DNA from 3 places in the Paenibacillus sp. B2(2019) genome. Region 2 is predicted to be linked to each of the others. Evidence: predicted binding sites of a transcription regulator. Region 2 holds the regulator's gene; each other region holds the start of a gene.
The links. The regulator Rex, encoded in region 2, represses fermentation and respiration genes when NADH is low (regulators of the CRP and FNR family bind a similar motif). The targets are predictions, from matches to a motif close to TTGTGAAATATTTCACAA.
Positions count from the first base shown of each region.

Region 1: a site for Rex is predicted at 7,711-7,728, ahead of PAENI_RS02255 (helical membrane plugin domain-containing protein). Genes of this name have one in related genera too.
Region 3: a site for Rex is predicted at 4,044-4,061, ahead of PAENI_RS18115 (flavocytochrome c). Genes of this name have one in related genera too.

Region 1 covers NZ_VTZR01000002.1:425,288-435,477, reverse strand. Annotated here, with positions in the region: gene PAENI_RS02295 (alkaline phosphatase family protein) at 1-294, opposite strand, end outside; gene PAENI_RS02290 (MFS transporter) at 291-1,550, opposite strand; gene PAENI_RS02285 (hypothetical protein) at 1,659-2,468, opposite strand; gene PAENI_RS02280 (DJ-1/PfpI family protein) at 2,508-3,089, opposite strand; gene map (type I methionyl aminopeptidase) at 3,106-3,852, opposite strand; gene PAENI_RS02270 (YhfM domain-containing protein) at 3,885-4,805, opposite strand; gene PAENI_RS02265 (SGNH/GDSL hydrolase family protein) at 5,125-5,757, opposite strand; gene PAENI_RS02260 (NAD(P)/FAD-dependent oxidoreductase) at 5,917-7,095, opposite strand; gene PAENI_RS02255 (helical membrane plugin domain-containing protein) at 7,135-7,578, opposite strand; gene PAENI_RS02250 (DUF2785 domain-containing protein) at 7,787-8,629, opposite strand; gene PAENI_RS02245 (nitroreductase family protein) at 8,893-9,510, shown strand; gene PAENI_RS02240 (hypothetical protein) at 9,618-10,190, opposite strand, start outside.
Region 2 covers NZ_VTZR01000024.1:454,906-465,095, forward strand. Annotated here, with positions in the region: gene dinG (ATP-dependent DNA helicase DinG) at 1-2,005, shown strand, start outside; gene PAENI_RS23380 (redox-sensing transcriptional repressor Rex) at 2,137-2,790, shown strand; gene PAENI_RS23385 (amidohydrolase) at 2,777-4,078, shown strand; gene PAENI_RS23390 (cell wall elongation regulator TseB-like domain-containing protein) at 4,247-4,765, shown strand; gene PAENI_RS23395 (hypothetical protein) at 5,174-5,716, shown strand; gene PAENI_RS23400 (AAA family ATPase) at 5,709-7,211, shown strand; gene PAENI_RS23405 (3-hydroxyacyl-CoA dehydrogenase family protein) at 7,345-8,217, shown strand; gene PAENI_RS23410 (acetate/propionate family kinase) at 8,214-9,422, shown strand; gene asnS (asparagine--tRNA ligase) at 9,444-10,190, shown strand, end outside.
Region 3 covers NZ_VTZR01000020.1:81,785-91,974, forward strand. Annotated here, with positions in the region: gene PAENI_RS18095 (ABC transporter substrate-binding protein) at 1-372, shown strand, start outside; gene PAENI_RS18100 (thiamine-binding protein) at 453-746, shown strand; gene PAENI_RS18105 (ABC transporter permease) at 743-1,504, shown strand; gene PAENI_RS18110 (ABC transporter ATP-binding protein) at 1,521-2,363, shown strand; gene PAENI_RS18115 (flavocytochrome c) at 2,478-4,028, opposite strand; gene PAENI_RS18120 (RidA family protein) at 4,309-4,698, opposite strand; gene nhaC (Na+/H+ antiporter NhaC) at 4,713-6,200, opposite strand; gene PAENI_RS32270 (MalY/PatB family protein) at 6,279-7,454, opposite strand; gene PAENI_RS18135 (helix-turn-helix transcriptional regulator) at 7,491-8,168, opposite strand; gene PAENI_RS18140 (WecB/TagA/CpsF family glycosyltransferase) at 8,406-9,155, opposite strand; gene PAENI_RS18145 (nucleotidyltransferase domain-containing protein) at 9,234-10,118, opposite strand.

The DNA.
Region 1 (10,190 bases), on a different contig from region 2:
CGCATTTCTGAACCAGAACCAGCTTTGCTCCTTTTCCTTCACAAACGGCTGAAATGGATTGTTATGGTGGATACCATGCTTATCTGGATATACACCGGTTGCTATCGTAGTGTGTACCACATAAGTGAGCGTGGGATATACACTTTTTAATTGATTACTATGCGCTCCGTTCTTAATCAATTTCGATAGGTTTGGAAGACGGCTGGCCATTTCCCATTGGTCTTCTGAAAAGGCATCGTAAGAGATGACAATCAGATGTTTGGCCATTGCCGTTTGTTCTTTGCTTGACTTCATAGGATAAGTCCCTTCGGTTCATCTTGTTCAAGCTTCTCTTTTGGTAAAGTTATAAATACGAAGAATCCAATAATGAATAGTGGGATAATCGCTAAAATACTAAATTTAGCGTTGCCTGTTAGGGTAGTTGTTAATGACATTACAGCAGGGCCCACAATCGCTGCAAACTTGCCAAAGATATTGTAAAAGCCAAAGAATTCATTGGATTTTTCCTTCGGAATAATCTTCGCATAATAAGATCTGCTAAGCGCTTGAATCCCTCCCTGGGCAGATCCAATTAGCGCTCCCAGAATAAATATATGCCACACTGAAGTAATAAAGTAAGCCGCGATACAAGAAATGATATATGTAAAAATCCCCACGATGATCATCGTTCTAGCTGAGTATTTTTTGGCAAGATTACCGTACAGGATAGCACACGGAAATGCGATGATCTGGATAACTAATAAGATCCCCAGTAAAGTAAAGGTATCAAAAGCATCCGCACCCAGTACCGATGTGGCATATGGCACTACCATTTTAATAATCGTATCTACCCCATCAATATAGAGAAAGTAGGCGATCAAGAATACAAATACTACTTTATGCTGTCTGACATTTTTAAACGTGTCTCCCAGTCTTTTAAAGCTATTAATGATCGGTTTGGGTTCAGGTTCTATGTAATATCTTTGCTGCACATCCTTGATCATAGGCATGGTCAGCAGTCCCCACCAAAGGGCAGTGATTATAAATCCAATCTGATAGCCGATTGATTTATCCATCCCCATAAACAGAATCAGCAGTAGGCTGATACCGAATGGAATAACGCTGGCGATATATCCAAAAGCAAACCCTTTTGAGGATACCTTATCCATCCTTTCATCCGTGGTTACATCCACCAGAAAAGAATCATAAAAAATATTAGCCCCGGCAAATCCTATGACTGACAAAATATAAAATACAATCAATAACTGCCACTGCCCACTCGCAGGTGCAACGAAAGCCAGCGAAGCAGTAGCTATCACGCCGATCAATGAGAAAAATATGAAGAAGCGTTTTTTCTTATCCTTATAATCTGCCATCGTCCCTAAAATCGGGCTAAGGATGGCTACCAGAATACTCGCTATGGAATTAAAATACCCCAAATCCATGCTGTTGTTAACATTCGAAAACATCCCAAATACAATAGGCAGTAAAGCCGTTGTAACCGCCATCGAATACGCCGAATTTCCACAGTCATATAAAATCCATGATTTTTCCTCTTTACTTAGTTTCATCTAACAGCCACCTTTTCACCTAGTTCCTTCTGTTATATCACTTAAGCATATGTGGCATGTTAAATGCATGTAAAACTACACTTCATAATTCCAATGGAGAGCTGATCCTCATGTCCTCTCCTGTATTGTCGAACTCTTAAGGACCTCAGCAACCTGTAGAGCATACTTTTTACTCAATCGTGACTTACCAAGATTACTCTTCACAATCTTAATCATTCGGGTATCTCGGCTCTTAGCGAATTTCTCAAGCATGGCAAAACCCGCTTCAGGTTCACAAGCCACAAATACACTTAAGCTGTATTCAAGTCCCTTAGATAATACACGAAAATGCTCAGCGTCCTCATATTGTACTTCCCCACTACCCAAACTCTCCATAATTCGAGTAGCCAACTGAAGACAATAAAGCGTATTCTCTTTCTTTTTTAAAAGAGGAGGATGCGCTAACGCTGCTACAAAGGCTCGTTGTTCAAGCCTATTCGCACCTTTCTCCCACATGTCGATCAGCTGCCTGACAAGAGAAAAACCATCCTCCCCTATACTTTGCAGCGCCATAGCAGACGCTTCACGCATCCTCCATCTGGAGTCGTTCATAGCTGTCTTAATGATGCTCTGAATCACAATTCGCTGCACTTCTTCAGCGTAGCTGTAATAAGCGCCCAGCGCTCTAACCGCACAAAACGGCAGAAACTCACGGGGATCATTCACCCCAGCTTCTGCCTCTGTAAGATTAGCCCATGAATTAAGAAACTCCCAGTCTGTTTCTGTTAGTTTAGGATGGGCAAAATGTTTGGCAAATTTGCCTGAGAGCTCCAAATTTACTCGTGGTCCGGGAAGATTGCTCTCCTTCATCAGCAAATCTCTAAGCTGTACCCACTGCTCCTTATCGCTTACCCATTGCTGAAACAGCATAACCATCATTTTTTGTCCAGTCCTCTCTGGTCCTTCCGGTATTTACCTTTAGATTTGAACAATCCCCTGCATCTCGTATGGATAATCAATCTGCTTTTTTATCGAAATCATTGCTGCTTCTCCAGCCAAGTGTGAAATCAGATATAACCCTAGATCAATGGAAGTGGAAACTCCACCACCTGTAATCACATTACCATCATGCACAATACGGGTCTCCACAACTTCTTCACAGTAAGGTTTTAGTAATTCATAGGCAGATGGATGGGTAGTGGCTTTTTTACCTTCTAGTAACCCCGCAGCCCCAAGCAGCAGTGAGCCTGTGCAGACGGATACCTTATAAGGAACATTGTGAGCACCAGCAATCCACGAGACAAAACCTTCATCATAACGAAGTTTCCGTGTCCCCATCCCTCCAGGTACAAATACCATGTCATACTCCGAGAGCTCTGGCAGCACTTTTCCAGCTTTAACTGTGAAACCTACCTCATCCGTCACTTCCTCCGACGCTGCACATATATCCCAAGACAAATTTTTGCCGATTTCAAATTGCCCCAATCGATAAATAACATCATAGAACCCCGCAAAATCTAAGAACGTAATCCCGTCAAAAAGTATAAAGGCGATTTTCAATTTCGCACTCTCCTCTTTATGGCTTGGTTAGGATAATAGGCTCACCTTTAGTCACAATAATCGTATGTTCAAACTGTGCTACCCGGCCATTGTCTACGACACTGAGTGTCCATCCATCCGACTGCTGCTCCACGTAATCTGCTCCAGTAGAAAGGAAGGGCTCAACCGTTATCACCTGTCCCTCTTTTAACACTGTAGTCACTCTTGGATTGTAGAAAGGTAAGATTTCAAAAGGCTTCTCATGGAGTGATTTGCCAATCCCGTGGCTGCACAGATTACGTACCACTCTATAGCCGCATTTCCGAGCTTCGAGTTCCATCATTCTGCCAATCTCATTGACCTTCATCCCTGCTCTCAGATGATTGATCACGCTCATCATAGTTTCCTCTGCACTCTGGCATAGACGAAGAATGTCATCATTATAAGGTGGTAATTGAAAAGAAACTCCGGCGTCCCCATAATAACCATTCAGTTCAGCAGATACATCAATATTGATCAAATCACCAGCATTAATCACTCTAGGACCAGGAATCCCATGAGCAACCTCTTCATTCACACTGATGCAGGTGCTGCCTGGAAAATTATACGTTATCATCGGGGCTGAAGATGCTCCGAATTCCGCTAGAATTTCAGCTCCAATCTTATCAAGCTCCGCTGTTGTCATACCTGGAGTTACTTTCTTTTTCATCTCGGCGATGGTATGTCCTACTACTTTCCCTATGGCTTTTAGCCCTTCTAAATCTTGTATGGTATCACTCGTCATCTATCACACATTCCTCTCACTTCTGGTATGAATCACTTGTCTAACTTCTGAAATGCACTTCCATTCCACTGAAAAATATCTTCCATCTGTCTACCCGCTACATTATCGTAATAACTTCTCTTGAAGCTATGATCATCCACTTTATCAAGCTTTATCGAATACCCCTTAGGACTGCTGATAAATAAATCAGAGCCGAGTTTGATCCCTAATTCCTCTATAACGTTATTTTTTCTAAGCGTAAATAGCTTGTAGAAGTAACCATTACTGGATCCGTACTGACCAATCGTAAAATCCGGATCGCCGTCGCCATTATAATCCTCAAACTGAATTTGAAAAAAATCATTAAATATTATGGGATCCTCAAAATGTTCACTGAGTGGAAAGCTATTCAAAGTTCTCCCTTGATTATCGATAAGCACAAGCCCAAATCTGCCACTCCAATTCCTTCCCATCAACGGACCTGGTATTGTCCAATCCTCACTGTAGGTTCCATCTAAAAGCTGCAGATTCAAGAATCCAGTTCTAGTAGTTAAGGGATAGAGATCATTATGTGATATCGTTACTGGCCCTGTAACCTTAACAGAAGACTCCAGCGACTCCGTCTGTTCTATGTTCGCCTGATCTACTGTCCCAAAAATGAGTTTCCTTAATTGGTCCGAATTCTTCACCGGAATAGAGTAGCCCTGACCACCATTCTCAGCTGTAGTAAATACTCCTTTATAGCCGGGTTCATCACCTATTGCTATGTAATAATCCTTCGAGTAGCCATCACCATAAACAAGCTTCATTTTAAATTCAGGAGCCCAATCCAGCTCACCTGATAATTTTTCACTCTTGTTCATAGCCTCCGAAAGCGCCTTAATCAGAGCGGAGTCCTTCAGTATTAGGGTCTCAAAATGTTCGGGTCGATCAACTTGGTTCTGATCACTAGTTGTTACAGGAGTTAAAGACACTCCGGCGATCCACCTTGCATTGATGAAGCCCACATCATTCTTACACCCGCTTAAAAGAGCAACCAAGAACAAGGGTACAACCCATAGTAATTTCCTAATGCGAACCGCCTCCAAGAAAAGAAACATAACCTAATTATAACAGCGTCCATAAATATAAAGAAATCGACTTTCCGAAGTGTTTAAGCGAGAAATATAAGGATAATTTATAGCATGGAACATATAAATTCTTATATTTAAAAAAAAGACTATAACCTGCTCCTTTAATGAGTGGTTCTAGTCTTATAAAATCAAGTAAATATGTAGTGATATGATCAGACGATTAAGCTTGAATTGCGCCTACCGTCTTAAGCCAAGCCTCTGCAATAAGTGCATGGCCCGCAGGTGATGGATGTACTCCATCCGGAGCCCAATAAGCAGGTTCTGCTTTCACGGATGCCGCAGCAAACAGGCCATCCAACGGAACAAGCAATGCACCATATTCACGTGCCAGTTCACGAACAATGTGAATTTTAGGGTCCAAATCCTGGCGCCAAGTTCTACGATCTTCTGGGACAGGCAACACAAATGGCTCGATTAAGACTAAATTAGCAGCCAGCGAATGCTGCGTGCGTTCGATCAGGTCACGATACACAGCTTCAAATTGTTCAGGCGTTGTTTCCTGACCAGAATCAAAGCGGCGCCAAGTATCGTTAATCCCAATATATATGGACACCCAAGTCGGCTTCAGATTCAGGCAATCCTTCTCCCAGCGTTCCTGCAAATCTACTGCACGGTTGCCGCTAATTCCACGATTATAGAACGTAAGATTCTTCTCAGGATATAAATGCCCCAGACGAGCGGCGACCATCAATGCATAACCTACACCAAGCGATGAAGCATCTTCATAATTACGACCCCAATCCGTTATACTGTCGCCTTGAAACAGAATGACATCGTTTTGTCGGAATAACATCACGTAATCCTCCCCTATTTTCCCCTGTTAATATTAGCCAATATAGTATATCAAAAATGAATACTACGTACTAGGACAATCATTAACAATTCATGGTAGAAACTACTAGAGATCAACAAAAAACCTGCTCAAATTAGAGCAGGTTTTCCAATAATACAATTAATAAGCTAAGCTAAACAATCCTTTAATGTGGGACAAGTAACGAATATTACTTGCTTCCTTCATCAAGGTTGCAGGTAATCCTTTTAGCGGAGTTGAGCTAGCACCAACGATGGCTACACCGTCTTTACGACCTAAGCTCGCAAGCGTACCTGAGTTGATCGGACTAAATGATTCAAATGATTTATCCTTCAAGTATGCATAAAGATTGTACCCGATCAATTCGCCCATTTGCCAAGCGATTTGTGCAGTTGGTGGATATGGACGACCATCTTCGGCAAAGACAACGGCGCTGTCACCAGCAACGAATACGTCTTTGTGTGACGTGGATTGCAAGAATTCATTTACCGTTGCACGACCACGGTTCACTTCAAGACCGGACTCACCAATCAGTGGATTTCCTTGTACGCCGCCAGTCCATACGAAGGTGTTAGCAATAATTTTTTGACCATCTTTCAAGTCAATGACATTATCCGCTACATTCGTAACAGGTAGTCCTGTCAAGAATTGAACACCACGTTTTTCTAAGCTTGCCACTGCGCGTTCGATCAATGCATCTGGCAATACTGGTAAAATCTTAGGACCTGCTTCAACCAGCATCAGTTTAATTTCTTTAGGATCCACGCCATATTTCTTAGTGAGTGTTGGCAACACATCAGCGATTTCACCAACAAGTTCAACACCTGTTAAGCCACCGCCACCGATTAGGATGCTTGCATCCGCTGGATTTTTAGACTTCGCATATTCACGGATACGCTCATCAATATGACGATGAATTCTGTTAGCATCTGCTGCCGATTTCAATACCATACTGTATTGCTCAAGACCTGGAATGCCAAAATAAGCCGTAGTGCTTCCAAGACCCACAACTAAAGCATCGTAGGACAATGTCACACCATCAGATAGTGTAATTTGTTTGTTCTCAACAGAAAAAGAATTCACCTTTGCAATTTTCAGGTCGATATCTTTACCTGCAAAAAGCTTAGCTAATGGCATAGCAACAGCACCTTCTGCAACACTACCCGCTGCAAGACGATGCAATTCTGTAATAATTTGATGTGTAGGATATTGATTAACGACTGTAATTTTAGCTTCGTCCTTCTTTAGGTACTTGCGTACAGTTAAGGCGCTTAGTAGACCACCATAACCTGCTCCTAGAATGACAATATGTTTAGACATGATGTTTCCTCCGTCCTTACGAATGAGATATAAAAAATATTATTTCTGTTGACTGCGTTCGCCGGCAACTTGAAGATAAGCATTTACGAAACGGAAAAGCTTCTGTGCTTGTGGATCTTTCATCATCTTCATAAGACCAAATACACCGATCACATCGCTATTTTCATTCGCACGATCTTGCGCTTCGATCACTGTAGCTGCCATATTCTTCGCCGAATGCACCACTGGTTCAGCAAGTTCTTTAATTGCACTTACCGTATCACTTTTCAAGACTTCATCCGCAGCAACAGTTTGAACAAAGTCATATGACTTTGTGAGCACGCCGACAAGCTCTGTTAATTTTGGCAACTGTTCCACTAAGACAGTTAACGACTCCTGAACTTCAGGCTTCAATAGCTGCTCTAGAACATTCATTTGTTCTTGAGTGACAGCTAATTTTGGTGATTCTTGCTCAGGTTGTGTTTGAGTGATTGTTTCTGACATATCCGAATCTCCTCTGCAAATAAGCTTTGCTGCTTAATAGTAATAAAAAAATAAAAACTTATAACGCCATATTTCTATTATAGCACTTATCAAGTTATAAATGTCACAAAGTTTTTGATTTTTTCTAAAGTTTTGTGATTTTTATTACATTAAAATAAATTAGTCATAATTTTCGATATTGTTTATACATGCATAGATGATTAAATGCTTATTGTGTAAATTTATTCAAATTCATCTCCGCTTTCAATAAAGCCTCAACCATTGCCGGATTGTTCTTTGATGGCAGCAATCTAAAATACAGAGAACGAACGAAATTTTTGGTGTTCACATAAGCAACGTACTGGCCGCGGCTTCTCCGCCACCCCCCACATTGCTCCAAGTTACGAATCCAGTCGACAATAGATTGCTGTGGAAGTAAATGACGATCTATCATTGTAGCTACAATCGTAGCGATCCGTTCATCTTCTTCGTCGCTAAATATGTAGTGATCGTTGTAAAGCATCCTTTGGATGACTGCCAAAACCTCTTCCCTTATTGCAGCATCACTCTCCGAGCAGAGTACCAGTTCATCCAAGGCATCTGCGCCATGGGCTGCAGCATGTGCCCAGCCTTCTTCTGGCATAAATCCTCGTAAATCCTGTTCTTCCTCATAATATCTAATCAGCGCTTCCTTCACATTTGTAAACTCTGCGCTATCTAAAAAAGCCTGTTCCCTATGCCGTTGAAGAATCAGCGCAATGATCAGTACCGAAAACGTTCTTGTAAACACAGCCTGATCTTCTTTGCTGCCAATGTGATAGAACAAATGCTGCTCGTCAAGGAGAATCAAAAGTAGTTCACGAAGCTCCGCATCACTAAACCATTGTTTCTCGTTAATCCATTTGTAGAAGGTGGAATAGATCAAGTCATCTCGTAGCTTCGGCTGTGGATCTCCTATGTACTCAAGCATCAATTTCACATAATCCCTTAATTGCTCCCCACTTCTAAGCTCGTAATCGTTCTCTTCAATTCTTTGCAGGTCAATTATCAACTGCTCTCTAGTATCGTTCAACATTCCCACCCTTTCATTAATAAAAGCAATTTAAATTTTTCGTATCCTAATATCCTAATTTACATCCCAATATTTTACAACGCAGTATTTATTCTTTGACACTCCAAAGGACTTAGAGAGCTGAATGTAAATGAAGTGAATTTAATCATTGACGAATATAATTAACTGTGCTATTTTGAGTTAGTAACTAATAGTTAGTTCATTTATAAATATCACTTATTTATAATTAACAAGCAAATACATAACATATGGAGGAATAACTCATGAGCTCTTTTACAGATTTGATTGAATCCCGCAGGTCTGCTATGAATTTTGTTGAAGGGGTGAAGATCCCTCAGCATGAACTAGAGGAAATGTTCTCTTACGCCAGATTGGCTCCATCTGCATATAATCTTCAACATGCCAATTATAAAGTGGTTTCTGATGAGAATTTAAAAGAAGAGATTCGTAAAGCGGCTTACGGTCAATATAAAATCCACTCCGCCTCAGCGGTAATAGTGGTACTTGGGGATAAGAATGCTTATCTGAAAGCCCCAGAAATCTTCGGAGGACTTAAAGCTTTAGGGGCTATGAGTCAAGAGGATTATGATGCAGAAATAGAAACGATTAACAATGCATACAAAGGAAATGATGCTTTCCAAAGAGATGAGGCTATTCGGAATGCTTCACTCTCTGCCATGCACTTCATGCTGATTGCCAAAGATAAAGGCTGGGATACCTGCCCGATGATCGGCTTTGATCCGGAAGCGATTCAATCCACTCTAAATCTACCCGATCATATGGTACCGGTTATGCTGATCACTATCGGCAAAGACAAGAAACATAAAATCAGACCACGTGGCTATCGTAAACCGGTCAATGAATTCGTTGAATTTATCTGAGGGTTATTGGAAGATATCGATAGATATAACAAAAGCGTTTCATCCGATATTTGAAGTTCGGATGGAACGCTTTTTTACTAAGGGTATGGAGCTTAAATCTTTCTTCACTACTTAGCATACTGAAGAATTGCAATTGCTGCTCGTTCCCGTCGTTCGGCGTTCTCACTAACAAGAGCTTCCTTCAAAATATCGAGCGCCATTGATAATGTCTCTTCATCCACATGCATTCGATTACTCACCGCTTGCTCTGAATCAGAAGTACCTGTAATCCACAGATCCACACGAGCACTAGGCATCGGCCCCTTATACTGTTTGACCACTCCACTACTGCTAAGAAACTCTTTTATCCCTGCGTTTAGATCGGTTATAGGAAGACTTTTCAGCCAAGTTACACCACGTCGATGGCATGTACCGATGTCTGGTGCGTCAAATAATTCATTGTAAAAATAATCGCCTAGATCACCTAAATGTACCCAATCTCCATCACACACCAGCACATAATCGCCATCCTGCATCGTATGTACGAACAGATGAATGGCTTGTAAATGTTCTGTAAGCTCCAACTCACTGTATTGGTATGTATGAATCATCCGATCACGGAGCTCCACTTTACTGATGTTCTCCAAATCCCCTATTCCGGGATATCCGATACTCACATAATTATCCTCTAAAAATGTTGT
Region 2 (10,190 bases):
CGAAGCAGGGACAGGAACCGGTAAATCCCTTGGTTATTTATTGCCTGCCATATACCAAAGCGTACGCACTAATGAAAAAGTCATGGTCAGCACTCATACTATTAATCTGCAGGATCAATTGCGTGAGCGTGATATTCCTTTGTTAACGCAGGTAGTTCCTTTTCCATTTAAAGCTGCAATTTTTAAGGGCAGAGGGCATTATTTGTGTCTTCGTAAGTTCGAACATAAAATTAATAAAAAAGACTTTATAAGTCCGAGGGAAGATGCGCTTACTGCGGCTCAGATGATCGTTTGGCTGACACAAAGTGAATCAGGAGATGACGAAGAGCTCAATCTAAGTGGACGTGGCGGAGATTTTTGGGAGACGGTGGCAAGCGATACCGATTCTTGTCTGGGTCGCTCGTGTCCTTGGTTCCGTAAGTGTTATTATCATCGGGCTAAGCATGAAGCTGGTATTGCAGACGTGGTTATTACGAACCACTCTAAGCTTTTCGCAGATGTTAAGGCTGGGCATCAACTACTTCCGGCTTATGAACATCTTGTAATAGATGAAGCCCATCATCTGGAGGACGTGGCTGGCAAGCATTTAGGCATGCATATGAAACATTTCACGGTGGCACATACACTATCGCGTCTTTATAAGGATAGTCGAAATGGCCAACTTCCTACACTTCGCCAAATGCTTCAGTCATCAGGCAGTGAGGAAGCTTCTGAATGGAGCGGAGTGATCGATAGAATCTATCCGGACCTGCTTACCGTAAAAGAAACCTGGGATCTGCTTAGTGATAAACTATTCAGCCTCTTGCCGGAACGTAGCGATGCAGCGGCGGGAGAAGCCGGCCAGTTAGTCATGCGGCTACTTCCTACCCGTAAACCGAAAGATTGGGATGAATTGGTTGCTTTAGAGAATACTATGAATCTGACATTAAGCGAAATTATCCGTAAAGGTGATAAAATGCTTAATGAGATGCGAGATCAAGAAGGTCAATCTTCCTCAGATAGTCTAGTTACCGATATTAGCGGCTTATTTAAGGATTTAGCTTCTATACGTGAGCAAGTACGGTTTTTTATGGGATTAAATGATGAGAATGTAGTATATTGGCTGGAGGCGAATGGAAATTATCGCAGTAAATCGCTACAGTTGTATGCCGTTCCTGTTGATGTTAGTACTCAGCTTAAGGAGCTGTTTTTCGACAAGAAGAAAAGTATCGTGCTAACTTCGGCGACACTCTCTGTCGATAAATCTTTCCAGTTTATGATTGATAATCTCGGACTTAATGAAGCTGCGGAAGAGGGACGTCTGATGACATCACTCCTGCCTTCTCCCTTTAAGTATCGGGAGCAGGCGCTGTTAGTTATTCCGCGGGATTTCCCTAGTGTGAAGGGGAGTGTAGGCGATGCACGATTTGTCGATACACTCGTACAGTCACTAGCAGAAGCAGCTATTACAACACGTGGGCGGATGCTTGTCCTGTTTACTTCTTACAAGATGCTACGCCAGGTTTACGATCCTCTGAAAGAGGCTCTAGCCTCACAAGAGATCACGGTGCTAGGTCAAGGCGTGGAGGGGGGCAGCCGTAGCAAGCTGATCCGCCGTTTTCAGGACAGTGCAGCTTCTGTACTGTTAGGAACAAGCAGCTTTTGGGAGGGTGTAGATATTCCAGGTGAAGCATTAACATGCTTGGCCATCGTGAGGCTCCCATTTCAACCGCCAAACCACCCCCTAGCGGAAGCGAAGTCTGAGTTATTACAAGCCCAGAAAAAGAATCCGTTCATGAAGTTGTCTGTTCCTCAGGCGGTTATTCGCTTCAAGCAAGGATTTGGGAGGCTGGTACGGACAGCGCAAGATCGGGGTATTGTTATTGTGTATGACACAAGGGTGATCGAATCTCACTATGGGAAGTATTTCCTCTATTCGTTGCCTGGCCCGAAAATGGAGCATATGCTTACGGATCAAATGGTTCCTCGTATAGCGGAGTGGTTGGAAGACGGAGGCGTTTCTTGAAAAGAACGTCATCGATCTTATTAATCACTCTACAAGGAAGGGCGGTATAAGAATACCGCTCTTCCTTGAGACGAGGTGCAGATATTTCGATAGGATTTGAACAGAATATCACTTAAATTAGGAGGTAAATTATGAAATCGGATAAAATATCAGAAGCCGTTGTTCGCAGACTTCCTGTGTACTTGCGTTTCTTGAATGATCTCCAGAAACGTGAAATATTAACCGTTTCCTCACAAGAACTAGGACAAAAACTTGATTTAAATCCTGCTCAAATTCGTAAAGATTTAGCTTATTTTGGAGACTTTGGTAGAAAAGGTATCGGGTATGACGTAACTTATCTTATTGAAAAAATCCGTCATATTCTGAAGCTGGATCAACAATTGAATGTGGCTTTAGTAGGAGCCGGTAACCTTGGACATGCATTATCTAATTACAATGCTTATCTGAAAGATACTATGAAGATTACCGCTATATTTGACTCCTATGCACCTAAGGTAGGGCGGAAAATCAACTCTCTTACCGTTCAACCGATGGAGGAGCTTGGTCAGACGGTTCGTGAGCAAGGTATTCGAATTGGGATAATTACTGTGCCTGATTCAGAAGCGCAGAATGTAGCAGATATTCTCATTGAGTCTGGCATTGAGGCGATTTTGAATTTTGCACCAGTGATTCTAAAAACACCATCGAATATCCGGGTTCATGCTGCCGATTTTACAACGGATTTGCAAAGCCTTGCTTATTATTTGAAAGACGGAAAGGAAGAAACCGGAAATGAAGAGCAGTAAAACGATTATTAAGGGCGGGCGTTTTCTTATTCCGGGAACGGATGAGCCGGTTCTGAGCGGATACATGACTATTGAAGATGATTTGATCACTTACATAGGAAAAGAAGAGCCTTTAATGGAAGATGATGTGCAAGTTGTTGATGGCAGTCGTCTGCTGTTAATGCCAGGTCTGGTAAACACACATGGCCATGCGGCAATGTCATTGCTTCGTGGTTATGGAGATGATTTAGCACTTCAGGTGTGGCTTCAAGAGAAGATGTGGCCAATGGAAGCGAAATTCACTGGAGAAGATGTATACTGGGGAACCTCCTTGTCGGTACTGGAAATGCTAAAAGGTGGTACTACAACCTTCTTGGATATGTATGATCATATGGACCGAGTAGCAGAGGTAGTCGAATTATCAGGCATCCGTTCCGTACTGATGAGAGGCGTAATCGGATTATGCCCAGAGGAATTGCAAAATCACAAGCTTGCGGAAGCGATTTCTTTTGCACGAAATTGGCATGGTAAGGCTGACGGCAGAATTACGACGATGATCTCGCCACACGCCCCATATACTTGCCCACCGGACTTCTTTGTTAAGTTTGTACAAGCGGCACATGATTTGGATTTACCGATGCATACCCATATGTCCGAGACCAAACGCGAAGTGGAGCAGAATGTGGTGGATTACGGACTTCGGCCTGTAGCGCATTTAGAGAAGCTTGGAATGTTCACACGTCCGTCTATTGTTGCACATGGTGTTCATTTGAATGATGAAGAGATCGAGATACTGGCTCGTCATGATGTAGGCGTGTCTCATAACCCAGGAAGTAATCTGAAACTGGCTAGTGGAGTGGCTCGGGTGACGGATCTTCTAAAGGCTGGTGTGAAGGTGTCACTGGGTACAGATGGTGCGGCAAGCAATAATAACCTGGATATGTTTGAAGAGATGCGTCTTGCAGCTCTCATCCATAAAGGTGTAAGTGGTGATCCGACGGCTGTTCCAGCTCCGGAAGCGCTGCGTATAGCTACAGAGTATGGCGCAAAGTCTATCTTTTTAAATGATGTGGGTAGACTCGCTGTTGGCATGAAAGCGGACTTTATCGCGATTGATATAGACCAGCCGCATTTGCTACCACACACAGATCTGTTGTCTCATGCTGTATACTCTGCCAGCGCCAAGGACGTTGAGCATGTATGGGTGAATGGTAAACAGGTTGTAAAACATGGAGAATGTGTAACGCTAGATGAGGAAACAATCCGTCGTAAGGCGCAAGAATCATTTGATGGACTGCTTAAACGATAGTCTAAGATCATAACGAATAACTGAAAGGCTGTGACTTTCTGCGATTGCAAAGTTACAGCCTTTTGTGTTTCTGATAATAGATCATTGAATTGGATATGAAACTTTGGATAAACACACAGGTGTGTTATATAATCAAAAAAGATATATTACTAGAAAGGGAGCTGTACCTTGAAGAAAAGGAAAAAATGGATCCTCCTGGGGTCAGTTCTGATTCTGCTCCTTCTGTTCGGACTTATCCAGTTCTATGCTTATATTATGAAAGATCAATGGAACGAGCGAGATATCGCTAAGGATGTCGCTAAAACCAGTGCTGGTCTGACAGAGGTAACCAAAGCGCAGAAATCCGTGTGGGATGAAAATGCGGTGTACTGGGTCTTAACAGGGAAGAATGAAGCCGGGACCGAGTTGATGGTTTGGGTACGTTTTACTGTAGACGGGAAGTTTGCTGAAGGAACCGACGCAGTATATGCTGAAGAACTAAGTAAAGGAACCTCTGAAGCGAAAATGCGTAGCCTTATAAAAGCCGATCTTCCGGACATCAGCATTGAGCGGTTGTTGCCAGGAGTATATAACGGGGAGTATGCTTGGCAGCTTTTTTATAAACAAAGCGGTCGATATTATTATCAATTTTATCGGTTCTCAGATGGGGCTCGAATGGGTGAAGGTTACAGTTTACCTAGCCGCTAAATTAAACAAAAGCATTATAGGAGAAACAAGCGGACCATTTATGGTTCGCTTGTTTTTTAAAATGACATATTATTTGATATACTATAAGTACACTAACTGTGATATACTATAAGAGTAGATTTTATATATTGGGATTTAAAGATTCATACGAAAAAAGGTCTGTTATTTAAGAGTAACAGCCCTTTTTTTGTCGAATTAAATCAATAAATTAAATAAAATGGAAAGAATTAAAAAATAAAATTTTAAATATCTTCACACTTTTTTTCAATATAGTATATACACCTGTGATATACTACTGTTTGTAATTAGAACAGTGTTAGTAGAACGTCAGGCTCTGATGAGCTCTTAGCAGCTATGACTTTGGATCATTCTGTTTACATTTTTTCATCTTTGAGAGGAGGACGTTTCTTGAAATTACGTCTTGTACCTGTACTGATAACGTCTCTACTGTCGGCTATGCTATTATTCGGAGGATTCTTTTTATATCGTCAGTTTGCTTTACAGGAACCGCTCCAAAAGATTGTAACTGGATTTGAGGGAGTAAATACTTCACATATTAGTATTAACCGCGATGAGGTCACTTTGAAACTTGATTTGCAGCCGGGCACGAATTTACGTGATCTAGTATCGTATGTATCCAAAGAAGGAAAATCAGTGATTGAAGGACGTAAACTTAAACTCGATGTGGAGCAAAATTCAAGTGAACTATTGGATGATTACTGGGATAAAGCGATGTTCTCTGTAGCTGAAGCCATGGAGAGCCGTAAATATACGATTATACCTACAGAACTTGATAGATTGAAACAGCAAAATACGGAATTTAAAGATGTGATAGCATCTACTGATATCGACGACAACAATGTGTACGTAAGCTTGAGTAATGGAAAAGAAAGCAAGTTTATTATTTTGCCGCGAAAACCTGCGACCTTGGGGGTATGGAATAATGCCTAAGTACCTTAAAGAAATTTTACTCGGATTTATTCCTGTGCTGTTTATTTTCATGGCTTTTTTAGGTATTAATATATTCCCGATTGTTATAGCAGCTGGAATGCTTACTGCATTACTTATAATTGCTCATTTGCGTGGCGGGCTTACGGTGAACGCTGGTGCGGGGAAGAAACGCCAGAAGGAAGGGCCTTCAAAGCTCACTTTTGAAGAAATTGGTGGGCAAGACAATGCGAAGCAAGAGCTTCGTGAGGCACTTGATTTTTTGATCCGGCATGAGGAGATCAGTAAATTTGGGATTCGTCCTTTGAAAGGGATTCTACTCACTGGCCCTCCAGGAACAGGTAAGACCCTTATGGCCAGAGCAGCTGCGCATTATACAAACTCTGTATTCGTGGCTGCATCAGGCAGTGAATTTGTAGAAATGTATGTAGGTGTCGGGGCCGGCCGGATCCGCGATTTGTTCAAGGATGCTCGTAACCGTGCTGTTAAGGAAAATAAACAGAGTGCCATTATTTTTATTGATGAAATTGACGTAATTGGCGGTAAACGTGAAGGCGGCCAGCAGCGTGAATATGATCAGACCTTGAATCAGCTGTTGACTGAGATGGATGGTATTTATAATAACGAAACACCGCGTATTCTACTGGTAGCTGCAACAAACCGGAAAGAAATGCTTGATTCGGCGTTGCTACGTCCTGGACGCTTCGACCGTCATATTCAAGTGGACATGCCTGACAAAAAGGGCCGCAAATCGATTCTCGAATTGCATGCGAAGAATAAGCCTCTTCATACAGAGGTGAGTCTCGACAAAATTGCTGAAGAAGCCTATGGCTTTTCCGGTGCTCAGCTTGAAAGTGTCATGAATGAGGCAGCGATTTATATGATGCGTGAGGACTTGACGAAAGTTGAGCAGCGGCATCTGTCGATGGCGATTGACAAGGTAATGATGGGTGAAAAAACGGATAGAGAAACAAATCACGAAGAGAAAAAGAGAGTCGCTATTCATGAATTGGGACATGCCATCATGGCAGAGCTCCTTCGTCCCGGAAGCGTTAGTCAGGTTACGCTGACTCCGCGTGGGCAAGCCCTTGGTTATGTGCGACATAATCCTCAGCAGGAGCAGTATTTGTACACCAAAGATTATCTCGAAGATCAGATTATGATTGCACTTGGTGGAGCCGCTGCTGAAGAAATGTATTATGGTGGACGAAGCACAGGTTCACGCGGTGATTTCGATCAGGCGCTGAATATTGTGGAAACGATGATGAAGTCAGGTTTAACTTCGCTAGGTATCGCCAAGCTGGAAATGGTTACCACTGAAGAGCTTATGAAGGAAAATAGTAAGATATTGGATGAGTTGATGACGCGCACTCGTGAGCACCTTGAAAAGCAACGAAATGTATTTGATTACTCTCTTGACATTTTAATGAAGGAAGAAGTACTCTCTGGAGAGCAATTTCGATGTCAATTTCGTGACAGCGTCCTTTTACCAGCATAAATATTTATGCTGGTTATTTTTTTTTACTTTTCAGGCATGCTAAGATATCATTATATGTCGGGCTTTATAAATTTTTGCGACAGACAAGGTACAATACAAAAGTATAGATACCTGAAAGGATGGAGACTTTTTTATGAATTTCAAAAAAATAGGTGTCATCGGCGGTGGCACAATGGGACAAGGTATTGCTGAAATGTTAGCAGCCAAAGGCCTGGATGTATTACTAGTGGAGAAAACCGCGGAGAAACTGGACTACTCTTACGAAATGATCGAGACAAGTCTAGATAAGCAACTGGAGAAATGGGCGATCACTCAAGCTGAGAAGAAGCTGATTCTTAGCCGCATTCAAAAAGTGACACATTTCGCGGAGCTCAGCTCTTGTGACATGGTTATCGAAACCATTGTTGAGGATTTGGAAGAAAAGAAAAAGATTTTGAATCAATTGGATCAAGTATGCCCGAACCACATTATTCTTGCCAGCAATACATCAACACTTAGCTTGACTGAACTTGCAAGTTCTACGATGTATCCGGAACGCGTGATCGGAATGCATTTCATATATCCTGTAGCTAAAGTGGATCTTGTAGAAATCGTACGTGGTCTGAAAACTTCAGATGCTACTTTTGAAGATACAAAATCCTTTGTTGATGAGATTGTTGAGAAAAAAGGTGTAATGATTTATGAATCCCCAGGATTTGTAACATCACGCCTCATTTGCTTGTTTATCAATGAAGCTATGCATGTGCTGCAAGAAGGCGTTGCCTCCGCACAGGATATTGACGATGCTATGCGTATTGGTTATCAATTCCAATATGGGCCGCTTGAAATGGCTGACAGATTTGGCCTGGATTCGGTACTTGCGGCACTCGAAAATATGTTCCGTGAATACGGAGAACTGAAATACCGTCCTTCTACAATTCTTAAGAAGATGGTACGTGCAGGACAACTGGGTATGAAATCAGGAGAAGGCTTCTTCAAGTACGACAAGGATGGTGACCGTGTATGAATATTTTAGTTATTAACTCAGGTAGTTCTTCTTTGAAATATCAGCTGTATAACATGACCGATGAATCGGTTTTGGCTAAGGGTTTGGTTGAACGTATCGGGATGGATTCCTCCATTCTGAATCATAAACCTACTGGCAAAGCGGAAGTGACAGAAGTAAGCGAAATTCTGGAACATAATACTGCGATCCGCAAAGTCCTTGCTTGTCTTACAGACAAAGAGCATGGTGTAATTGAATCTATTAAAGAAATTGATGCTGTAGGTCACCGCGTAGTGCATGGTGGAGAGTTCTTCAAATCCTCCGCACTTGTGGATGCTGACGCAAAAACGAAAATTCGTCAATTGTTTGACCTTGCACCACTGCATAACCCAGCAGCAATGATGGGGATTACGGCTTCTGAAGTAAATATGCCAGGTGTACCGCAGGTTGTTGTATTCGATACTGCATTCCACCAAACCATGCCTGAAAAAGCTTATATGTACGCTATTCCTAGAGTATTGTACAATAAATATAAAGTTCGTCGTTATGGCGCACACGGTACATCACACGACTTCGTAAGCAAGGCTGCTGCGGAGTACTTGGAGCGTCCGCTGGAAGATCTGAAGATCATTACTTGTCATATCGGTAACGGCGGTAGTGTAACTGCAGTTCAAGGTGGAGTGTCCGTGGATACTTCCATGGGTATGACCCCTCTGGAAGGTTTGATGATGGGTACTCGCAGTGGCGATCTTGACCCAGCAATTGTCCCTTATGTGATGAACAAGGAAGAATTGTCCGTAGGCGAAGTTAACTCCATGTTGAATAAACATAGTGGTCTCTTAGCAATTTCGGGCGTAAGCAGTGACATGCGCGATATTATTGATGGTATGGAAAAAGGTGAGCCTAATTCCACACTAGCTTTTGAAATGTATGAGTACCGCTTGCGCAAGTATATCGGTTCATATACGGCTGCCATGAACGGTGTAGATGCGATCGTATTTACTGCCGGTGTTGGTGAAAATGCTTCATTGCTTCGTGAGAAACTGCTAAATAACCTTACATTCCTGGGTATTGAGTTGGATGCTGAAGCTAACAAAGTTCGTTCCGGCGATCCACGTCGTATCTCTACGGAAGATTCCAAGGTACAAGTGCTAGTAGTTCCGACAAACGAAGAACTTGTCATTGCACGTGATACACACCGTATTGTGCAAGGAATTAACGGCTAAATTAGAGGAGAGATTGAAGGCATGGCTAACAAGAGTGTAATTAAGAACGTGAATGAACATGTTGGAGAGAGTGTTGTTATCGGTTGTTGGGTAAACAACAAGCGCTCCAGTGGTAAAATTCAGTTCCTGCAGCTTCGCGATGGTACAGGTTATATTCAGGGAGTTGTAGTGAAATCAGAAGTGCCTGAAGAGGTATGGGATGCAGCTAAGAGCCTCACACAGGAAAGCTCTTTGTATGTGACCGGAATTATCCGTGAGGAACCTCGCAGTCAATCTGGTTTTGAAATGACTGTAACTGGAATTGAAGTCCTGCATCTTACAGAGAATTATCCAATTACTCCGAAAGAGCATGGCGTAGATTTCTTGATGGATCACCGTCACCTCTGGCTGCGTGCTTCGAAGCAGCGGGCTGTTCTGGTAATTCGTGCGGAAATTATTCGTGCAATCCAACAGTTCTTCAACGAGAGTGGATTTACAAAGGTGGATCCTCCGATTCTGACGCCAACGTCAGCAGAAGGAACTACTAACTTGTTCCACACGAAGTACTTCGATGAGGACGCCTATCTAACACAAAGCGGACAGTTGTATATGGAAGCTGCGGCAATGGCACTAGGCCGTGTATATTCCTTTGGACCAACTTTCCGTGCAGAGAAATCTAAGACTCGTCGCCACTTAATTGAGTTCTGGATGATCGAGCCAGAAATGGCCTTTACAGATCACGAAGAAAGCTTGAAGGTTCAGGAAGAATTTATTAGCTTCGTAGTGCAA
Region 3 (10,190 bases), on a different contig from region 2:
TTGAAGGATTATGCGCCTCAGCTCGATTATTACACCCCTGTGCTGACCACGAGTGAGAAGCAGATTTCTGAGAATCCAGATTTGGTGAAGGCTTTCCTGAAAGCCACATCGAAGGGTTATCAATATGCGATTGATCATCCAGAAAAGGCTGCCGCTACATTATCCAAGGCTGTGCCTGACCTTGATGCAGAGCTTGTCCTAGCTAGCCAAAAATGGCTTAGCCCGAAATATAAGGACGACGCCCCACGCTGGGGAGAGCAAAAAACCGAGGTCTGGCAGAATTACGGCGACTGGATGTATGATTTGAAGCTGCTGGACAAACCGCTGGATGCAGCTAGTGCATTCACGAATGATTTTTTACCGGCGGAGTAAATAACAATTATTAATGAATTACATCGTTATCAAAGTTGGCTTTTTGAACTTACCTATACAATTTGAGAGGATTGATTATTGTGGCTAACACATTATTAAGCATTCAAGTAATTCCTAAGACTCCAAACAATGAGGACTCCATCCCCTACGTAGATAAAGCGATTGAAGTTATTCAAAAATCTGGCGTTAAACATCAGGTGAATCCACTGGAAACTACTATGGAAGGTGAACTGAGCGAGCTCCTGGAGGTTGTACGTCAAATGCAAGAGGCGCTGATCGAAGCAGGTAGTCCAAGCGTGATCTCCCAAATCAAAATCGCTCATAACCCTAACGGAATCAGCATGGATAAATTGACGGAGAAATATCGGCCGTGAGATCGACCTGGAAGCTAATATGGCCGCCCCTTGTGGCGGTCGTCTTCTTTTTAACCGTATGGCAGTTATCTGTTTCTCTATTCCATATCGAATCCTGGATTCTGCCGAGTCCTGCTGATATTGCTCGCGAATCCACCAGTAATGCCTCAGGTCTCTGGGCTCATACGATGGCTACGCTCCGACTCACATTAATCGGTTTTCCTATTGGTACAGGTGTAGGCTTGATCGTCGCTCTACTTTTGCATCTTTTACCTTGGGCTAGACGGGCTTTTTATCCACTCATTATTCTGAGTCAAAATGTTCCCTCTATCGCACTCGGACCACTGCTTATCATCTGGTTTGGCTTCGGTCTTTTGCCCAAAATCGTGCTGATTACACTGGTATGCTTCTTCCCGGTAGCTGTCGCTGCAATGGGCGGCTTGTCTCAAAGTGATCAGGTCATGATGAATTATATGAAAATGGCGGGCGCAAGCAAGTGGCAAATCTTCACCAAGCTGGAGCTTCCGTCTTCTATCCCGGCACTATTTTCCGGTGTGAAAATATCAGCTACCTATGCGGTTATGGGAGCCGTGGTCGCTGAGTGGATTGGCGCGGATAAAGGGATTGGCTATTATATGCTCCTGCAAAAATCGGCTTACCGTACGGATCGGATGTTTGTCGCTATTGTTATTATTGTGCTCCTTAGTCTTGTGCTTTTTGCGATTATCGCCTTGCTCGAAAAATGGTTAGTTCGCTGGAAACCGCGCCGTAACTCATAGAAAGGAAGATGCCTGTATGTCTCAAGCGACGCAAATAGAGCAAAGAACAACTGAAATCATAAGCTCTCCTGAAGCTCATACTGCACCACCTGCTCTTGAAGTAAGCGGCATCTCCAAGTCCTTCACCCATCGTCGCCGCGAGACGAACGTGCTTAACAACGTCTCTCTTAAGGTAGAGCAGCAAGAGTTCGTTTCGATCGTCGGTCCTTCCGGCTGCGGAAAAAGCACCTTATTCCATATGATCGGCGGACTAGTGAAGCCCGATGCAGGAACGATCCGCATGAACGGCAGAGCCGTTACGGGTCAACGTGGTGAAATCAGTTATATGCCGCAGCAGCCTGCGCTTTTTCCTTGGCGAACGATTGAAGATAATGTACTGCTAGCCGGGGAAATTAAAGGCGCTCTGCAGGATGGAGCTCGTGAAGAAGCGCGCCAGTGGCTCGCCAAGGTTGGCTTGAATGGATTCGAACAGGCTTATCCGCATATGCTGTCTGGTGGGATGCAGCAGCGTGCTGCTTTTCTCAGAGCATTGCTGGCTCCGCAGGAGTTGATGCTGCTCGATGAACCTTTCAGCGCACTGGATGCACTAACTCGCAGTGAAATGCAGCGCTGGCTGCTGGAGCTGTGGGAGGAGAATCGCCGCTCCGTGCTATTCATTACCCATAACATCGAAGAAGCGTTGCTGCTCTCGAATCGTATTTATGTATTCTCGGGTCGCCCCGGCTCCATCCTACATACTGTTGATGTGCCATTTCCACGGCCACGCCGCGATGAGATTACGGATTCCCCGGAATTCCTTAAACTCAAACGCCAGCTGTCACAGTGGATGCGAGAAGAACAAGCTAAAAGCGAGAAGTAGCTTTTTGAATAGAGGTTACTCCACTCATTTTAAACGAGAGATTAAACAAAGAACCGCCCGGGCTTCAATTAGCCCAAGCGGTTCTTTTGTTTTAAACAGAATAGCAGTTAAATCTTATTGTGCTTGTACAAACTCAGCAGATTTAATCCCTGCTTGACGGCCGAAAATAATGATTTCTGCTACAGAGTTACCGCCGATCCGGTTTTGACCGTGCAATCCACCTGTAACTTCACCAGCCGCATACAGGCCAGGAATAGCAGCGCCGTCTTTATTTAATACTTCTGTGTTCGTATTGATCTTCACGCCGCCCATGGTGTAATGAATCCCTGGGGCGATCTTAATAGCGTAGTAAGGACCCGCGGACAAATCGTTGTCCATCCCTGTTGTTCTGCCGAATTCAGCATCGTTCTTGTTCTTTACCGCGCTGTTCCAAGTATCAAGTGTCGCTTTTAGCTTATCGGCTGGAACACCGATTTCTTTCGCCAATGCTTCGATGGTATCCGCTTGGATCACGAAGCCCATTTTGTCATATTGTTCAATTGCTTTCACGCGTGATTTGACACCGGAATCAAAGACAAGCGTAGCCGCTTTTTCAGGAAGTGCATTGATCGCTTCGGTAACTTTATCACGTGTAGTCAATTCGTTTACGAACCGTGTGCCTTCGCTATTTACGAGGATAGAACCTTCGCCGCGTACAGCTTCCCCGATCAGATAAGATTTTTCTTGTTGAACTGTTGGGTGAACCTGGATTTGATCCATATCAACGGTGGTTCCGCCAAGTGCCTCAATCATCTTGATGCCGTCGCCGGTACTGCCGATTTGGTTAGTCGTTACGTATCCTTCCAGATCAGGTCTAACTTTTGATATCATATCCATGTTGGATCCAAAACCACCTGTTGTTACAACAACTGCCTTCGCTGTAATGGTTTTTTCATCAGCTTGGTTAAAGAGTACTTTGACGCCGTTAGCCTTACCGTCTTTTTGAGTAATTTCTTTAACATCCGCGTTCACAAACAGTGGAATTTCTTTTTCTTGTACGTTTCTAACCAATCCTTTGACAAGGTATTGGCCTACCGCAGAGCCGTCTTCTGGACGATGGGTACGTTTTTCGCTCATGCCGCCTGTGATTGTAATATTGTTCAGCTTGATTCCGATCGAATCCAACCAATCGATTGCACTTGCGGAATTGTCAACGAAGAAACGAAGCATCTCTTTATCGTTCGTGTCATGGCCGCCCTTTAGTGTCTCTTCATAAAACTTATCATTGCTATCTTCAATGCTTTGCTCTTTTTGAAATTTCGTTTGGGAAGCGTTCATTCCTGAGGAGGATTTACTTGTATTCCCACCTGCAACCGGCATTTTTTCTAAAATAACAGGGTTCAAGCCTTTGGCCTTAGCTTCCAGTGCAGCAGACATTCCTGCACCACCAGCACCAACAATAACGATATCATAATTATCTTTTAATTGATCCAGTGGCGAGTAACTAGCTTCTGATGCACCTGATACGGCTTCAGCTTTATCATTTTTGGCCGTCTCATTTACCTTACTTTTGTTCTCGTTGCCATTACTATTACCTGCGCTGTTGCTATTACTGTTACCGCAGCCTGCGATTACGAGCATGACAGAGAGAATGAGAATGAGAGCAGTACTTGTTGTCTTCTTCATCTTTATAACGCCCCTTTGTGAATGTTTTCACATTTATGATAACGCAAAGTCGATGTTTTGTGAAGGTATTTCTGTAATTAGTTATGATTACTGTTACATTTCCATGTATATTTTCATTTAAATTTTCATAAAAATTCTCGCTTTCAATATTTCCGCAGCTTACTACTCAAAAAAAGCCACCCTTTTCAGGGCGACCATCTGCCTTATTTTCTAATCCTTTTTCCATACAGGGTGTGCAGGCTTAACTAAGCAACCCGTAATTTGAACGCTACTGGATCACTTATGGTATATAAGCTATAACTTCAATTTCTACGAGCCCATCCTTAGGCAGACGTGCTACTTCAACAGCGCTGCGAGCAGGGTATGGCTGAGCAAAAAACCTTCCATAAATCTCATTCACCTTAAGAAAATCATTCATATCCTTTAGGAAAACGGTCGTCTTTATTACCTGATCCATGCTTGTACCCGCCGCTTCCAGTATGGCTTTGACATTCAGCAACGACCGTTCCGTCTGTTCCTCAACCGTAGCAGGAAAAGTCCCCTTAACCGGGTCTAGTCCGAGTTGTCCTGAAGTATATAGGACGTTCCCAAGCTTTACAGCTTGAGAGTAAGGTCCAATTGCACCTGGTGCATCCGTTGTTATTACAGTTTCTTTATCCATATTTGTCATTTTAAAAGACTCCTTTATCCAGCTTGTTCATTAGTGTTACCGTCATATTCCTTTAACATTTCTGCCTGTTGCTCTGGCGTTAACTTCGCGATACCGAATCCCGTGAAGCCCCATATCGTCGCAAAGATTATTCCTGTCCAACAGAGAACAGCCCAAGGTAAATAATCTAGCGTTGCAACACCCAGCGTACCCGCCATATAAGCACCTGCAGCTGTCCAAGGCAGAATAGGCTCGGTAATCGCCGCTGAATCCTCGATGGTACGTCCCAAGTTCTTCGGATGCAAGCCCCGACGGATATATGCTTCACGCAGCATTTCACCTGGCATTAAGATGGATACCTGACCATTACTTGTAACTCCGATCATCGTAAGACCTGTAACAATTGTTGCTACGATCATTGAACCTGTGGAATGGACGAACTTCAAAAGCTTATTAACAATCAATTCCAAGGACTTCGTCAGAGATATGGTTCCAGCGAACGTGATTGCACAGAAGCAAATGAGAAGTGTACCCATCATGGAGTTCATTCCGCCACGATTTAGAAGACGGGGTACATCTTCAATAACGTTGGCAGAATCAAACCCAGCTACTTGAACCATAGAAATATTAAATCCATTAACAACAGAAGATACGACATCATTCAAAGTAAATCCCTGGAATACAAGTGCGTTAGCCATAGCGAACATAGAAGAGATCAGCATGACCGGTATTGTCGGTTTCTTCGTAATTGAACCATACAAGATAATTAATACGGGTACTATAAGCAGCAGATTAAAGTCATAAATTGTATTCAACGATCCCATGATTATTCCAACCTTCTCCGGAACAATAGCACCTGCGGCATCTGTGTTTAGGCCTGTTATAATAAAAACAACGCTTGCGACAATAAAGGAAGGAATTGTGGTATACAATAAATGTCCAATATGCTCATATAGATTGACACCTGTTGCTAACGCCGCAATATTGGTTGTGTCTGAAAGCGGTGACAATTTATCACCAAAATAAGCACCTGCAACTACAGCACCAGCCACTGCTGCCAGGTTTGCATCCATACCCGCGCCAACGCCCATAAAAGCAACCCCGATCGTTCCCGCTGACCCCCAAGATGTGCCCGTACAAAGCGAAACAGCAGCTGTCGCAATAAATGCGGTAATAAGCAGAAATTGTGGACTAATAATTTTCAATCCATAGTAAATCATCATCGGAATCGTTCCACCAACCATCCATGCCCCAATCATAAAACCAACCATGATCAGAATAAGAATGGCGGGCATCGTTTTCGCGATCTTACCAGCGATAGATTCTAGTATGTCGTTATAGCTATAACCAAGAATAATCGCGATAATACCAGCAACAACCGCTGAGGTAATAATAAGTGGTTCTGGTGGTAATTCAAACAACACATACCCTAAACTAAGTAGCACAATCATCGTAATAATCGGCAATAGCGCTAAGAACATCGTCGGCTGTTTCTTGACTCTTGGTGTTTCTGATTTGGACATGATTATTATCCCCCTTGATACGGATCTGAGAAAGGCTACTAACGAGGTCTTTCAAGGTCATTAATAAAGAGTTTTTTATTATGAATTTTTTAATGGATAGGCTCGGTACAGCCGATGAAAAGCTTCTTGTAACATGGGCAGCGGCGTTGCAATATTTAAGCGAATAAAGCCTTCTCCTGATGCCCCAAAACCTGTTCCAAAGCTCACACTAACCTTCGCATCGGACTCAATCCACTGCTTTAGCTCTGCTTCGTTGGTGCTAATTGCCCTACAATCCACCCATAATAGATAGGTTCCTTCTGACTCGATCACGCGAAGCTCAGGCATATATTCAGCTATATAAGCTTTCACCCAAACGATATTGGCTGTGATATACCCTCGTAATTCTTCCAGCCATTCATCGCATTCCGTATAAGCCACTTCTAATGCAGGTACTGCAAAAAAGGTTGGGTTATGACAGCCTGCTTGCTGTAAGCAATGTCTGAATTTCTCACGCAGCTGATCATTCGGAATCACGATGTTAGCAATTTCAAGGCTTGCAAGATTGAAGGTCTTCCCTGGGGAAGTACAGATAAAGGATCGCTGCTCTGCCTCAGTCGATATCTTCCCGATTATCGTATGCTCATGGCCTTCATGGATAAAATCGGCATGAATATCATCCGATACAATATAAGCATCATACTTTGTACACAAGCTAACGATTCGTTCTAGTTCAGCTCGTGTCCATACTCGTCCAACCGGATTATGCGGTGAGATGAGCAGTACAATTTTAACCCCTGCTTGCATTCGCAACTCCATATCAGCAAAATCGATCTCATAACGCCCGTTCACTTCACGAAGCGGACTTTCCACTAATACGCGGTTATTTAGTTCTACCGATTTAGCAACCGGCTGATAGGCTGGAGTATGGATTAACACTTGATCACCTGGTTGAGTGAAGTTCTGAATGATCAGAGAAACCGCTTGCACAATACGAGGGCAAAACACGATCCATTCTTGCGGAACCTCCCAATCGTAAGCTTTTTTAATCCATCCCTGAACTGCCTCATAATAAGGTGGAAAAGGATCGGTATATCCATATATGCCATGCTTCGCCATCTCCGTTACTCGCTCAATCACCTGTGGAGGGGCTTGAAGATCCATATCCGCGACGGAAAGCGCTATCATTTCTCTGCCCAAAACTTGCGCCATGCCATCCCATTTAGCGCAATTGGTCCCATATCGGCTAACAACCTTATCAAAGTCTATTGTCATCTAGCCCACTTCCTCTCTTGAGAGTTCTGTTTATTCTCACTTAATTTTTTGCAAATAACGATAAACTGTTGGCTCAGATATCATCAAGGTCTTAGCGACTTGAGAAACTCCACCTTTAAGTAGAAACACGCCCTGCTCGTTAAGTACTTTCACAAGTTCAATCTTCTCTTTCGAGGACAATCGCTCTGCCGGGACATTAATTTTACCGAGCACCGAATCAATCATGTGCTGGAGCAGGTCATCTACGTTTCCTTGTAAATACTCTTCCGTCTGCTTCTCTACAACCTCTTGTTGTGGTATTAACGGTACTGGTGGAAGTGTTGATCCTCCTTGCAAAATGTTTTGTATCCACTCAGCTGCAACCTCCATATGCGTGACATCAATGTTAATACACATCATACCGACCAATTCGCTGCTGCTGTTTTTAATATAATAAGTAGCGGAGCGAAATACCTGACCTTGCGAACCACGCGCTTTATAGTTAGCAATAAACGGTTGCTCACGGTAGGACTCATCTTTCAACAGCTTAAGCACGAGATCTGTTGAACTATCGCCTACTTTACGCCCACTAATGTATCCGTTCTCAATAAAAATAATTGAACGCTCTGGATTGCTTATATCATGAATAACAACCTCACATTTTGAACCTATAATTGAAGCAATAAAAGAAGCGATTGGAAAATAGGACTCCAGGCAGCTGCGATCTTCTAACATGTGAGCATCTCACTCCTTTCGTTTTACGTCTTTTCTATTTTGATAATAATTTATTATCTTGATAAGATTTTATTACAACATTCTTAAAAAAGCAATCAGTAATATATTGGAATTGTTCCAGCCAATATTCTCTCTTAAATACTTAGGGCATATTTCTTGTAAAGCGATAACAAAAAAAGTCTTTCACTATTTCTACAAATTGCAGAAATAGTGAAAGACTATATTTACTGCTGTACCTTATTTCCTAATCATAGCTCGATACACGAATTTAGGAAGAACTGCTTGCCTGCGCCAGCGCGACTTTTGTCCTTTGGCCACAGGTGCGAATAAGAGTCGATGCAGCCACTCCAAATTGAGTTTCTTCCATATCGCAGGGGCTGGAGTCACTTTTCCCGCTATAACATCCAAACTTCCCCCCACGCCAAACACAACCTTAACCTGAGAAAGCGCCTGTTTATGCTTATAAACCCACTTGTCAGAGTATGGAGCCCCCATCGCGACAATCAGGAAATCTGGCTGTGCGTGCTGAATCTCTGCCACAATGGCCGGTTCCTCTTCTTTAGTAAGAAAACCATTATGTCTTCCGGCAATTTTCACATTCGGATATAGCTCTGTAATCTTTTCAACCGCTTTACAGCTGGTATGCTCATCCGTGCCCAAGAAATAAAAACACCAGCCCAGCTTATTTCCTTGCGCGAGCAGCTCAAGAAGTAGTTCATACCCCGTAACTCGTTCAGCTATAGGGTCACCTTTTCTTCTCGATGCCAGCACAATGCCAATCCCATCAGGAGTAATCAAATCTGCCTCATGGAGTATGGTTCGAAGCAGCTCATCCGATTGGCTTGTTATTGTAATTTCCGGGTTCGCCGTAATCAAATGAAATAGCTTCGGTTCTCCGGATTGAATATGTTTTGTTAGATGAAGTGTTGTCTCGTTTAGTGTTAGTTTTGAAAAAGGAACGCCTAATATAGAGACTGTCCCAGCCATTTAATCACCTCTTACTGAAAAGTTCATTCCAGTATACCTTACCGTAATCAAGAAGGATAGTCAGCGTCATTACTCCGTTTATTCCTCTAAAAACTTCCACCACTCTATTAACCAAGGTTCATCGATCTCTCTCAGGCGGAATTCCTCCAAAAGTATCTTTCGAAATTGTTTTTCCATTTTGACAAAATTATTGTCCTCCTGGTACATGGGAGCAAAGGATTCATCCTCTCTAAGATAACTCCAAAAATCGCCTGCACACTCCAAAATCTTTCGACCTACGACCGTTTGCTGCGCTACGGGAACAAGCCATTTGTCATAGGGATACGGATAACCTTCAATAGTGATTGCACAGCGTAAAGCCTCTTTAAAAAGAGAAACCGCTAAGAACAAGATGGGAAAGGCGTCGCCACGAACTACAGGATTATCTAGACTTCTGGCATAGCTTCTCAGCTGTATGTATGAATTCTTACGAAATTTCATTAGTACTTCAGGTTGGAGTGGAACATAGGAATGAAAAAGTGACTTCAGCTCCAGCAGATCGTAGTAAATATAGGACACTGATGCATTCCACAGCCATTCCATATCCCCGCTCATTAAAGCTTCTTTGATATCAGATATTTTATGGAGTGTATAATGCCCTGTCTTCCCACTCGGAAGCCTTAAATCCATAAAAAAACTACTGTGCTCCGGAATCAGCCCGGCTTCCTCGAACCGATGATTAATACTGTTGTAAGACTCATCCTCACAAATAATGATTATATCTACATCCGACTGCCCATCTACCACCCCGAGTGCGGTCGATCCATCTAGGATAATGCTTACCCTCTGACGATCTTCTTGCAATAACGGATGATTTAGGATCTCTTGCGTAATGAACTTTCCAATCTCCTCTAGTAATTCGCGATGAAGTAGCAACTTATCAGGTGTTAGTAAAATATCCGACAATACTGATTTCATCATCATATCCATCAGCCTCCAATCGATCTCAATTCCCTTAAAAATATAGCGCTTACATTAAATCCGAAATGTGGATTT